Regions from separate parts of the Micromonospora sp. CNZ297 genome, predicted to be linked through region 1. Evidence: riboswitches for the same ligand, from Rfam matches in the RefSeq annotation. Region 1 holds a riboswitch; the other holds the start of a gene.
What was found. Region 1 has a riboswitch for cyclic di-AMP ahead of FB454_RS18295 (coiled-coil domain-containing protein). Riboswitches for the same ligand answer to the same signal wherever they lie in the genome.
Positions count from the first base shown of each region.

Region 2: linked by a shared signal. The riboswitch ahead of FB454_RS30810 (coiled-coil domain-containing protein) and the one ahead of FB454_RS18295 (coiled-coil domain-containing protein) in region 1 are both predicted to bind cyclic di-AMP.

Region 1 covers NZ_VISU01000009.1:189,986-194,408, reverse strand. The annotation lists gene FB454_RS18305 (AAA family ATPase) at 1-373, shown strand, start outside; gene FB454_RS18300 (cation diffusion facilitator family transporter) at 478-1,392, shown strand; cyclic di-AMP (ydaO/yuaA leader) riboswitch at 1,537-1,667, shown strand; gene FB454_RS18295 (coiled-coil domain-containing protein) at 1,672-2,745, shown strand; gene FB454_RS18290 (SRPBCC family protein) at 2,771-3,223, opposite strand; gene FB454_RS18285 (STAS domain-containing protein) at 3,327-3,686, opposite strand; gene FB454_RS18280 (hypothetical protein) at 4,105-4,423, shown strand, end outside.
Region 2 covers NZ_VISU01000028.1:40,720-45,142, reverse strand. The annotation lists gene FB454_RS30835 (hypothetical protein) at 1-153, opposite strand, end outside; gene FB454_RS30830 (heavy-metal-associated domain-containing protein) at 190-396, opposite strand; gene FB454_RS30825 (metal-sensitive transcriptional regulator) at 477-776, shown strand; gene FB454_RS30820 (SHOCT domain-containing protein) at 903-1,112, shown strand; gene FB454_RS30815 (YibE/F family protein) at 1,275-2,549, shown strand; cyclic di-AMP (ydaO/yuaA leader) riboswitch at 2,704-2,834, shown strand; gene FB454_RS30810 (coiled-coil domain-containing protein) at 2,839-3,867, shown strand; gene FB454_RS30805 (carbonic anhydrase) at 3,927-4,423, opposite strand, start outside.

The DNA.
Region 1 (4,423 bases):
GCTCTACCCGGACCTGCCGCTGCCCGACGCGGTGCGGTCCACCGGCGTGCCGCCGGTCGAGCGCACGGTGCCCGCCGCCGACCTGCCGGCGGCCACCGTCGAGGCGGCCGAGGCGCTGCTCGCGCAGGTGGAGGGCACCGTCGGCGTGATCACGCCGGTGCCGCGCCGGGACGAGGTGGCCGGCTGGCTGGGCGGGCTCGGCGCGGGCCGCCTCCAGGTGGTGACCAGCCTCCAGGCCAAGGGCATGGAGTACGACGGCGTGGTGCTGGTGGCGCCGAGCGAGATCCGGGCCGACCCCGGCTCGGGTGTCCGCACGCTCTACGTGGCGCTGTCCCGGGCCACCCAGCGTCTCACCACGCTCGACCCCTCCTGACGGACACCCGACCGTGACCCGGCTGTCACCCATCGTTCAGTTGCATACATAGCGATGTGAACATACATTGGGCCTGGCCGGTACGGGGCAGGAAGGGTGTTGGCGTGGGCGCAGGTCATGACCACAGCGGCGCGGTGACCAACGCGGCGCACCGCCACCGGGGCCGCCTCTGGGCCGCCTTCGCGCTGCTCGCCGCCCTGATGGTGGTCGAGGCGGTGGCCGCCTTCACGACCGGCTCGCTGGCGCTGCTCTCCGACGCCGGGCACATGTTCACCGACGTCCTCGGCATCGGCATGGCCCTCGCGGCGATCACCGCGACCCGCCGCGCCGGCACCGACCCGCAGCGCACGTTCGGGCTCTACCGGCTGGAGGTGCTCGCCGCCCTCGCCAACGCCGTGCTGCTCGGCGCCGTCGCCATCTACGTCCTGGTCGAGGCGGTACGCCGGTTCGGCGAGCCGCCGGAGGTGCTGGCCGGCCCGATGCTCGTGGTGGCGGTGCTCGGCCTGCTCGCCAACATCGTCGCGTTCGCGCTGCTGCGCGCCGGGTCGAAGGAGAGCATCAACCTGCGCGGGGCGTACCTGGAGGTGCTCGGCGACCTGCTCGGCTCGCTCGGCGTGATCGCCGCCGCGTTGATCATCACGGTCACCGACTGGTGGTGGGCGGACCCGCTGGTCGCCGTCGGCATCGGCGTGTTCATCCTGCCGCGCACCTGGCGGCTCGGCCGGGCCGCGCTGCGCATCCTGGTGCAGGCCGCGCCGGAGCACCTGCAGGTCACCGCCGTGCACGACCGGCTGGCCGCCGTACCGGGCGTGGCCGAGGTGCACGACCTGCACGTCTGGACGCTCACCTCGGGCATGGAGGTGGCCTCGGCGCACCTGACCACCGATCCGGGCGTGGACCCGGGCGTGGTGCTGGCCGCCGCGCGGGCCGCCCTGCACGAGGACTTCTCCATCGATCACGCCACGTTGCAGGTCGAACCCGGAGCGTCGGCCGGAGTGTGCGGACAGACCGAGTGGTGATTAGGACACACTTAAATCACTGTGGCTAATGTAGTCTTATGCCGGTTTTGCCCCGCCTAGTGGCACTGCTCCACGGAGCCGCGCCCGGGCAGCGCCGGTAGTCTCGGTCGCGGCCGCACCCGCGGGCGCCACCCGGCCCCGGTGGGGCGGCCGTCGCCTAATCGTCCGCAGGGACGAGCCGGGGAACCACGTACGTGGGGTGCATCCGCGTCAGCGGTAGGGATCTTCCGTCCCGAACCCGTCAGCTAACCCGGTCGGCGTTGACGGAAGGACGTGTGAATGCCCCCAGTGGCACCTGTACGACGGACGGCCGCCCGGTTGGCGGCCCTGCTCGTCGCGACGCTGACCCTCGGCGTCGCGACCGTTCCGGTCTCCCCCGCCTCGGCGGCGCCGGTGACCGGCCTGCTCGCCGCAGCGCCCGGCGACGACGAGGGTGGCACGCCCGAACTGCGTGCCCAGCTCGACGCGGCCAGCAAGGGCTGGCTGGAGGCGAAAGCCGCGCTGAACCGGTCGGTGAGCCGCCAGAAGCAGCTGAACGAACAACTCAAGACGGTCGGCGCCGAGCTGGCCGTACGCGACGCCAAGGTCGGCGAGATCGCCGCCGTGGCGTACCGCAACGGCCGTCTGGGGACCGCCGGGGCGCTGCTCGGCAGCAGCAGCCCGGAGGGCTTCATGGACCGGGCCGCCGCGCTGGAGCAGGTCGCCGCGCACGAGGACCGTACGCTGCGCGACCTGATCACCACCCGGGACGAGGCCACCCGCACCCGCGCCCAGCTCGACGGAGAGATCCGCGAGCAGCGCAAGCAGGTGACGGTGATGGCCAAGCGCAAGGAGCAGGCCGAGCGCGCCCTGGAGGTGGCGAACGACCGGGCCTCGCGCAGCAGCAGCGGCGGTGGCAGCGTCCAGGGCACCTCCAGCAAGAACGCGAAGCCGGCACCGCGCAACTCGGACGGCTCCTGGCCGTCGGAGTCGTGCAGCGTCAACGACCCGACCCCGGCGAACGGCTGCATCACCCCGCGCACGCTGCACGCGCTGCAACAGGCCAAGGCGGCGGGCTTCACCCGGTACGTCTCGTGCCACCGGCCCAGCGGCTCTGGTGAGCACCCGAAGGGGCGGGCCTGCGACTTCGCCGCGCAGAAGAACGGCTTCGGCGGCGTGGCCACCGGCGGTGACCGGACGTACGGCAACAACCTGGCCGCGTACTTCGTGCGCAACGCCGACCCGCTCGCCGTGCTCTACGTGATCTGGTTCAAGCAGATCTGGCTGCCCAGCAGCGGGTGGAAGTCGTACAGCGGCGGCAACGGCGACCCGTCCAGCGACCACACCAACCACGTGCACCTGTCGGTGTACTGAGCGCGCCCCGAGAGGGCCGGCCGGATCAGGCCGGCCGGCCCTCCAGGGTCGCTCCGAGACGAGCCGCCAGGCCCAGGTGAGCCGCCCGGGCCTGGCGGAACGCGTACCCGAACAGTGGCGCCGGAGCGGTGAGCGTGATCTCCACGTCGATGCGTACCGTGCCGTCCGGCTCGTCGCGCAGCCGGGTGTGGTTGCGGACCGTCGTCGCGGGCTGCTGACGCGCCACTGTGACGACCTCGTCCTCGCCGGCGATCAGCACGTCCGCCTGGTACGTGACCGGGAAGTGCAGCGGGCCGAGTTGCAGCCGGTCGGTGATCGCGTAGCTGGCCAGCGCGCCCGGCCGGGCCGGCAGCTTCCGGACCCGGACGATCAGCGGATGCAGCTCGCCCTGGCGACTCAGGTCACCCAGTAGCGCCACCGCTTCGGCCCGGGTGCACCGGGCCTGCACGGTGTAGCTGAAGCTGTCGCTGCTCTGCAAGCGGGCCCCCTCGCCGTCGTGCGTCGCGACGATCGTCCCGTACCGACGCCGGACTGGCAACGGGTAGAAAGTCCCCTGGCTGCAGGGGGTGTGAACGGCGCGCTCAGGCGCCGGGCAGCACCTCGGGGGTGTCGTCGGCGAACCACGGCTCGGGCGCGCCGAACAGGCCGAGCAGGCCGGTCACCCAGAGCTGCCGGTGCACGAACCGGCTCGGCTCGGTGACCACGAGCTTGACGCCGCTGACCTCGCAGGTCTGGAAGCCGGCGACCATGGCGCTGATGCCGACCGAGTCGATGAACGTGACGAGCCGCATGTTCAGCTCGATTCGCGAGGGACGGCCCTTGGCGAGCACTTCGGCGATCGCTTCCCGCACCTCGTACGCGGTGTCGACGTCGATCTCCCCACGGGGCGCGATCTGGACGACACCACCCGGCCGCACCGACTTCACGATCGACAGGCTCACGCGAGCACCTCCACTCGCCCATGACGGGCGCCTCATCAGTACGCGGGCCGCGACCGAGAGTATTCCTCCAACGGCCCGGTCGCCACCCCCCGGGATGAGCAATTCGCGAACTGGGCACACCTGGGCGTACCCAATCCGGACCTCCGGGTTCCAGTTTCCCCTGTATGGCGGGTCGCGGCCAACCGTGCGACCGGGCGGGCCCGCCGATCCGCCGACCAGGGTAGCGGGCGCACGCACGTCCCGTGGGCACCGGTCCCGGCGCGTTCGGGTGGTTCGTCCCGTTCGCTGCTCACGGCCGGGAACCACGGCGTGGTTTGCCACGCGCCCCGGTGGGGCACTGCCCGAGACAGTGAACCCGCCGGATGGACACCGGAGTCCGAAGTGGCCGCCGGCCTTCGGCACCCGAGGAGGTAGAACGATGTTCGGATCCAACCTGCTGGACCGCCGGGGCAAGGCCGAGCGGGTCGCCGACCAGGCGTGGCAGAACCTGCTCTCCGCCGCCGGTTCCGCCGGTGACAGCGTGCGCGACGCCACCCGGACCGCCCGCCGCAGCTCCTCCGGCCTGGCCGACGACGCCACCGACCTGGTCGGCTCCGCCGCCGACGAGGCACGCCGCCGGGCGTCCCTCGCCTTCGACGCGCTCGCCGGCCGCCGGCCCGCCCTGCCCTGGACGCTGCTGATCGCGGCGGCGCTGGCGGGCGCGGCGATCGGCTGGGCCGCCGGCACCGCGGCGCGCG
Region 2 (4,423 bases), on a different contig from region 1:
GGTGTCGCCGGCCCCGTGGTCGCTGTCGGTGTCGTCGTGTCGGGTCTCGGCGGCCGGGGCGACGGGATCGGTCAGGTTGCCGATCCCGTACGCCGCGCCGAACACCGCCACGAGGCCGAGCGCGAAGCCGCTGAGCTTCGTCGCCGTGTTCATGGTGTCTCCTCGGTTGTCGCGGGTCCGCCGGACCCGTCACACACCGACGAGGTCGTAACCGGCCTCGTCGACCGCCGCGCGGACCGTGTCCACGTCCAGCGGGTTCTGACTGGTGACGGTGACCCGGCCGCCGGCCAGGTCGACCTGGACGTCGGTGACGCCCGGAAGTGCGCTCAGCTCGGTGCTCACCGAGTTGACGCAGTGCCCGCAGGTCATGCCGTTCACCTGGTAGGTGGTCTCCATCTCGCCCTCCGATCTGATACCCCCCAGGGGTACGTCCCGAACGTTAGCATACCCCCGAGGGGTACGCTATCCTCGGTTTCATGACCGCGCCGTCCAGCCCGACCCGGGGCTACACCGCCAGCAAGGACCAACTCCTCGCCCGGCTCCGCCGGATCGAGGGCCAGGTCCGTGGCATCGAGAAGATGGTCGAGGACGACCGTTACTGCATCGACGTGCTGACCCAGATCTCGGCCATCCAGGCGGCGCTGGACAAGGTCGGCCTGGGCCTGCTCGACGGCCACGCCCGGCACTGCATGCACGAGGGCGCCGCCGAGGGCCGGGCCGACGAGATGGCGACCGAGATGATGGCCGCCGTCGGGCGCCTGATGAAGCGCGGCTGAGCGGGGACCTCCGGCCCTCAGGACCAGGGCACATCGACCCGTGCCGACGCGCCCGGGCGGACGTACCGTCGAAGTGGCGGGCAGGCCGGACCGGCGGACCCGCGGCGACGGACGGAGGGCGGCCCGATGATGTGGCAGAGCCCGATGATGGGCTGGATGTGGATCTGGTCCCTGCTGGTGCTCGGGGTGCTGGCGGGGCTCGTCTGGGCGGCCGTGCGGTGGACCGGCCCGCAGTATCTGGGCCCGACGACGGCCCGGCGCATCCTGGACGAGCGGTACGCCCGCGGCGAGATCGACGAGGACGAGTACCGGCGGCGCCGGGCGGGCCTGGCCTGACCCGAGCGGGGCGCGTCACCGGTCGCGCCGCCCGGGAGCGGCCGGCCGGGCTGTCTACCATGGCCGGGCGACGACCCGGACGTGGTCGACACGTCCGCGCCGGCCGGGTGACCAGACCGGTCCGGCGGACCAGGCGTCGCCGCGACCGTTGGGAGAGACGCCATGGGTGCCGACCACACCCGCCCCGCACCCGCCGCGCCGCCGGGCGTACGACGGCTGCTCGTCGCCGTGGTGGTGCCGCTGTTCGCGCTCACAGTGATCGCGGCGCTGGTGCTCTGGCCCGGGCAGGACCGGGAGCCGGTCGGCGGCGCTGACGTCCCCCGCTACCACGGCACCGTGACCCGGGTGGTCACCGAGCCCTGCCCGCCGACCCCGGAGGCCCCGGAGGGCGGGGGTGGCCCCTGCGGCACGGTGACGGTCACCGCCGAGCAGGGCCCGGACGCGGGCCGGCAGGTCGAGACGCCGATCCCGGCCGGGCCGGGCGCACCCCGGGTCGCGGTCGGAGACGAGGTCGTCCTGGTCGAGCTGACCGACCCGGCCGACCCGGCGGTGAAGTCCTACAACATCGCCGAGCACCAGCGCGGCACGCCGCTGATCTGGCTGATGGTGCTGTTCGCCGCCGCGATCGTGGCGTTCGGCCGGTGGCGCGGGCTCGCCGCGCTCGGCGGCCTGGTGGCCAGCTTCGCCATCCTCCTCGGCTTCGTGCTGCCGGGCATCGGCGCCGGCCAGCCGCCGCTGCTGGTCGCGATCGTGGGCGCCGCGTTGATCATGTTCGTGGTGCTCTACCTGACCCACGGGATCACCGCGCAGACGTCGGTCGCGGTGCTCGGCACGCTCGGCAGCCTGGTGGTCACCGGCGTGCTCGGCCTGCTCGCCACGTCCGCCACCCACCTGACCGGCTTCGGCAGCGAGGACGCCACCACGCTGTCCATGTTCCAGGGCGACGTGGACCTGCACGGGCTGCTGCTGGCCGGCATCATCATCGGCTCGCTGGGCGTGCTGGACGACGTCACAGTCACCCAGGCGGCCACCGTCACCGAACTGGCGCACGCCAACCCCGGACTGTCCCGGCGGCAGCTCTACCGGGCGGCGACCCGGGTCGGCCGGGCCCACATCGCATCCACCGTCAACACCATCGTGCTGGCGTACGCGGGCGCCTCGCTGCCGCTGCTGCTCCTCCTGGTTGCCGACTCCCGCCCGGTGAGTGAGATCCTCACCAGCGAGTTCCTCGCCCAGGAGATCGTCCGCAGCGCGGTGGCGACGCTCGGCCTGATCGCCGCCGTACCGCTGACGACCGGACTGGCCGCGATCGTGACCACCGCCGGGCGGCGCTCGCGCGGCGCGGAGCCGGCGCCACCCGCGGCCCGGCCGCCGGCCGGACGCGACGACGCGCTGGAGGCCCTGGGCGGCGGGAAGAGTACGGAGGCCGCATGGTGACACTCCGCAGCGTGACCATCGATTTCAAACGCGACGCTGGTCACGGTGCGCCACGGCGAAATCTCGCTATTGGTCGGCTTCCGGACGTAGATCCTCAGGAGTGCTGTCAGGTAACCTCGCTGCCGGTCACCGCCGAAGGCGCGCACCGGCGCCAGCGGTGCCGCCGCCCAATCGCCTGCGGGCGAACCGGGGAACCAGGTACATGGGGTGAATCCGCGACAGCGGTAGGGGCCACTTCCGTCCCGAACCCGTCAGCTAACCCGGTCGGCGGCCGACGGAAGGGAACACTGTGACGGCACCCCTGCGCCGCTGGCTGACACCCGTGGTGGCCGTGCTGGCCTCGCTGGCCGTGCTGGCCGGGCCGACCCCGGCGACCGCGGCCCCCACCGCGGCGGCCCCCGGCAACCCCTCGGGACACGAGGAGGACGGCGAACCGCCGCTCATCACCGAGGCGATCGACGCCGCCAACCGGGCCTTCCTCCAGGCCAAGGCGAAGCTCGCCAAGTCCCAGGACCGCCAGCGGCGGCTGGCGGCCGAGGTGAAGACGGCACAGGCCGAGCTCGAAGCGCTCAGCCCGCAGGTCAACCAGCTCGCTGCCCAGTCCTACCGGACCGGCCGGATGGGCGCGATGGCCATGCTGCTGGAGAGCAACTCACCCGACTCGTTCGTCCGCCGGGTCAACGCCCTGGACGAGCTGAACCTCCTCAACGCGCAGCGCCTGGCCGCCATCAACGCGGTCAAGACCCGCGCCGAGCAGGCCAAGATCGCGCTCGACGCCGAGGTGCGCGAGCAGGAGAAGCAGAAGAACGCGATGGAGCGCGAGAAGGTGCAGGCCGAGCGCGCGCTGAAGCTCGTCGGCGGTCTCGGCTTCACCGGCGGCCTGGTCTCCGCCACCTCACCGGTCGCCAAGATCGGCCCCGGCCGCACCGCCGACGGCGGGTGGAAGGCGGAGTCGTGCAGCGAGGACGACCCGACCACCTCGGGCTGCGTCACGCCGCGCACGCTGCACGCGTACAAGGAGGTCCGGCGCGCGGGCTTCAAGCGCTTCGTGGGCTGCTACCGGCCCGGCGGGCCGTGGGAGCACCCCAAGGGCAAGGCGTGCGACTGGTCGCTCCAGAACAGCGGCTTCGCGCCCTGGCACAACAACGACACCCGCCGGTACGGCAACGAGGTGGCCGCCTTCCTCATCCGCAACGCCGACCGGCTGGGCATCTACTACGTCATCTGGAACCGGCAGATCTGGTTCCCGGCCACCGGCTGGAGTTCGTACAGCGGACCCTCGAACCACACCGACCACGTCCACATGTCGATGCTCTGACCCGGACACCACGAGAAGGGGCCGCCCTCGGGCGGCCCCTTCTTCGTCGTCCGTGCGTATCAGCCGGCCAGCGCCGGGTCGGCGGGCGCGGCCGGGGCGGGCAGCGGGGCCGGGGCCTGCGCCACGGTCCGCACCTCGCCACCGGCGAGCCGGTACGACATGCCCACCACCGTGCACCGCCCGGCGGCCACCCGCTCGGCCAGCACGGCGGACCGGGCCAGCAGCGTCTCCACGGTCTGCGCGATGTGGACGTCGACGATGCCGTCGAGGTCCTCGACCCCCTGGCGGGCGGCGCGCAACAGGCTCGGCGAGACCGCGTCCACCACAGCGCCCAGGTGCCCGGCCGGGGCGGCGCCGGTCCGGACCCCCTCCCGGGCGGCCTGGACCGCGCCGCAGGAGTCGTGCCCGAGCACCACCACGAGCGGGGTGCCCAGCACGGTGACGGCGTACTCGACGCTGCCGAGCACCTCCGGCCCGGCGGTGTGCCCGGCGGTACGCACCACGAAGAGGTCACCGAGACCGCGGTCGAAGATGATCTCGGCGGCGAGCCGCGAGT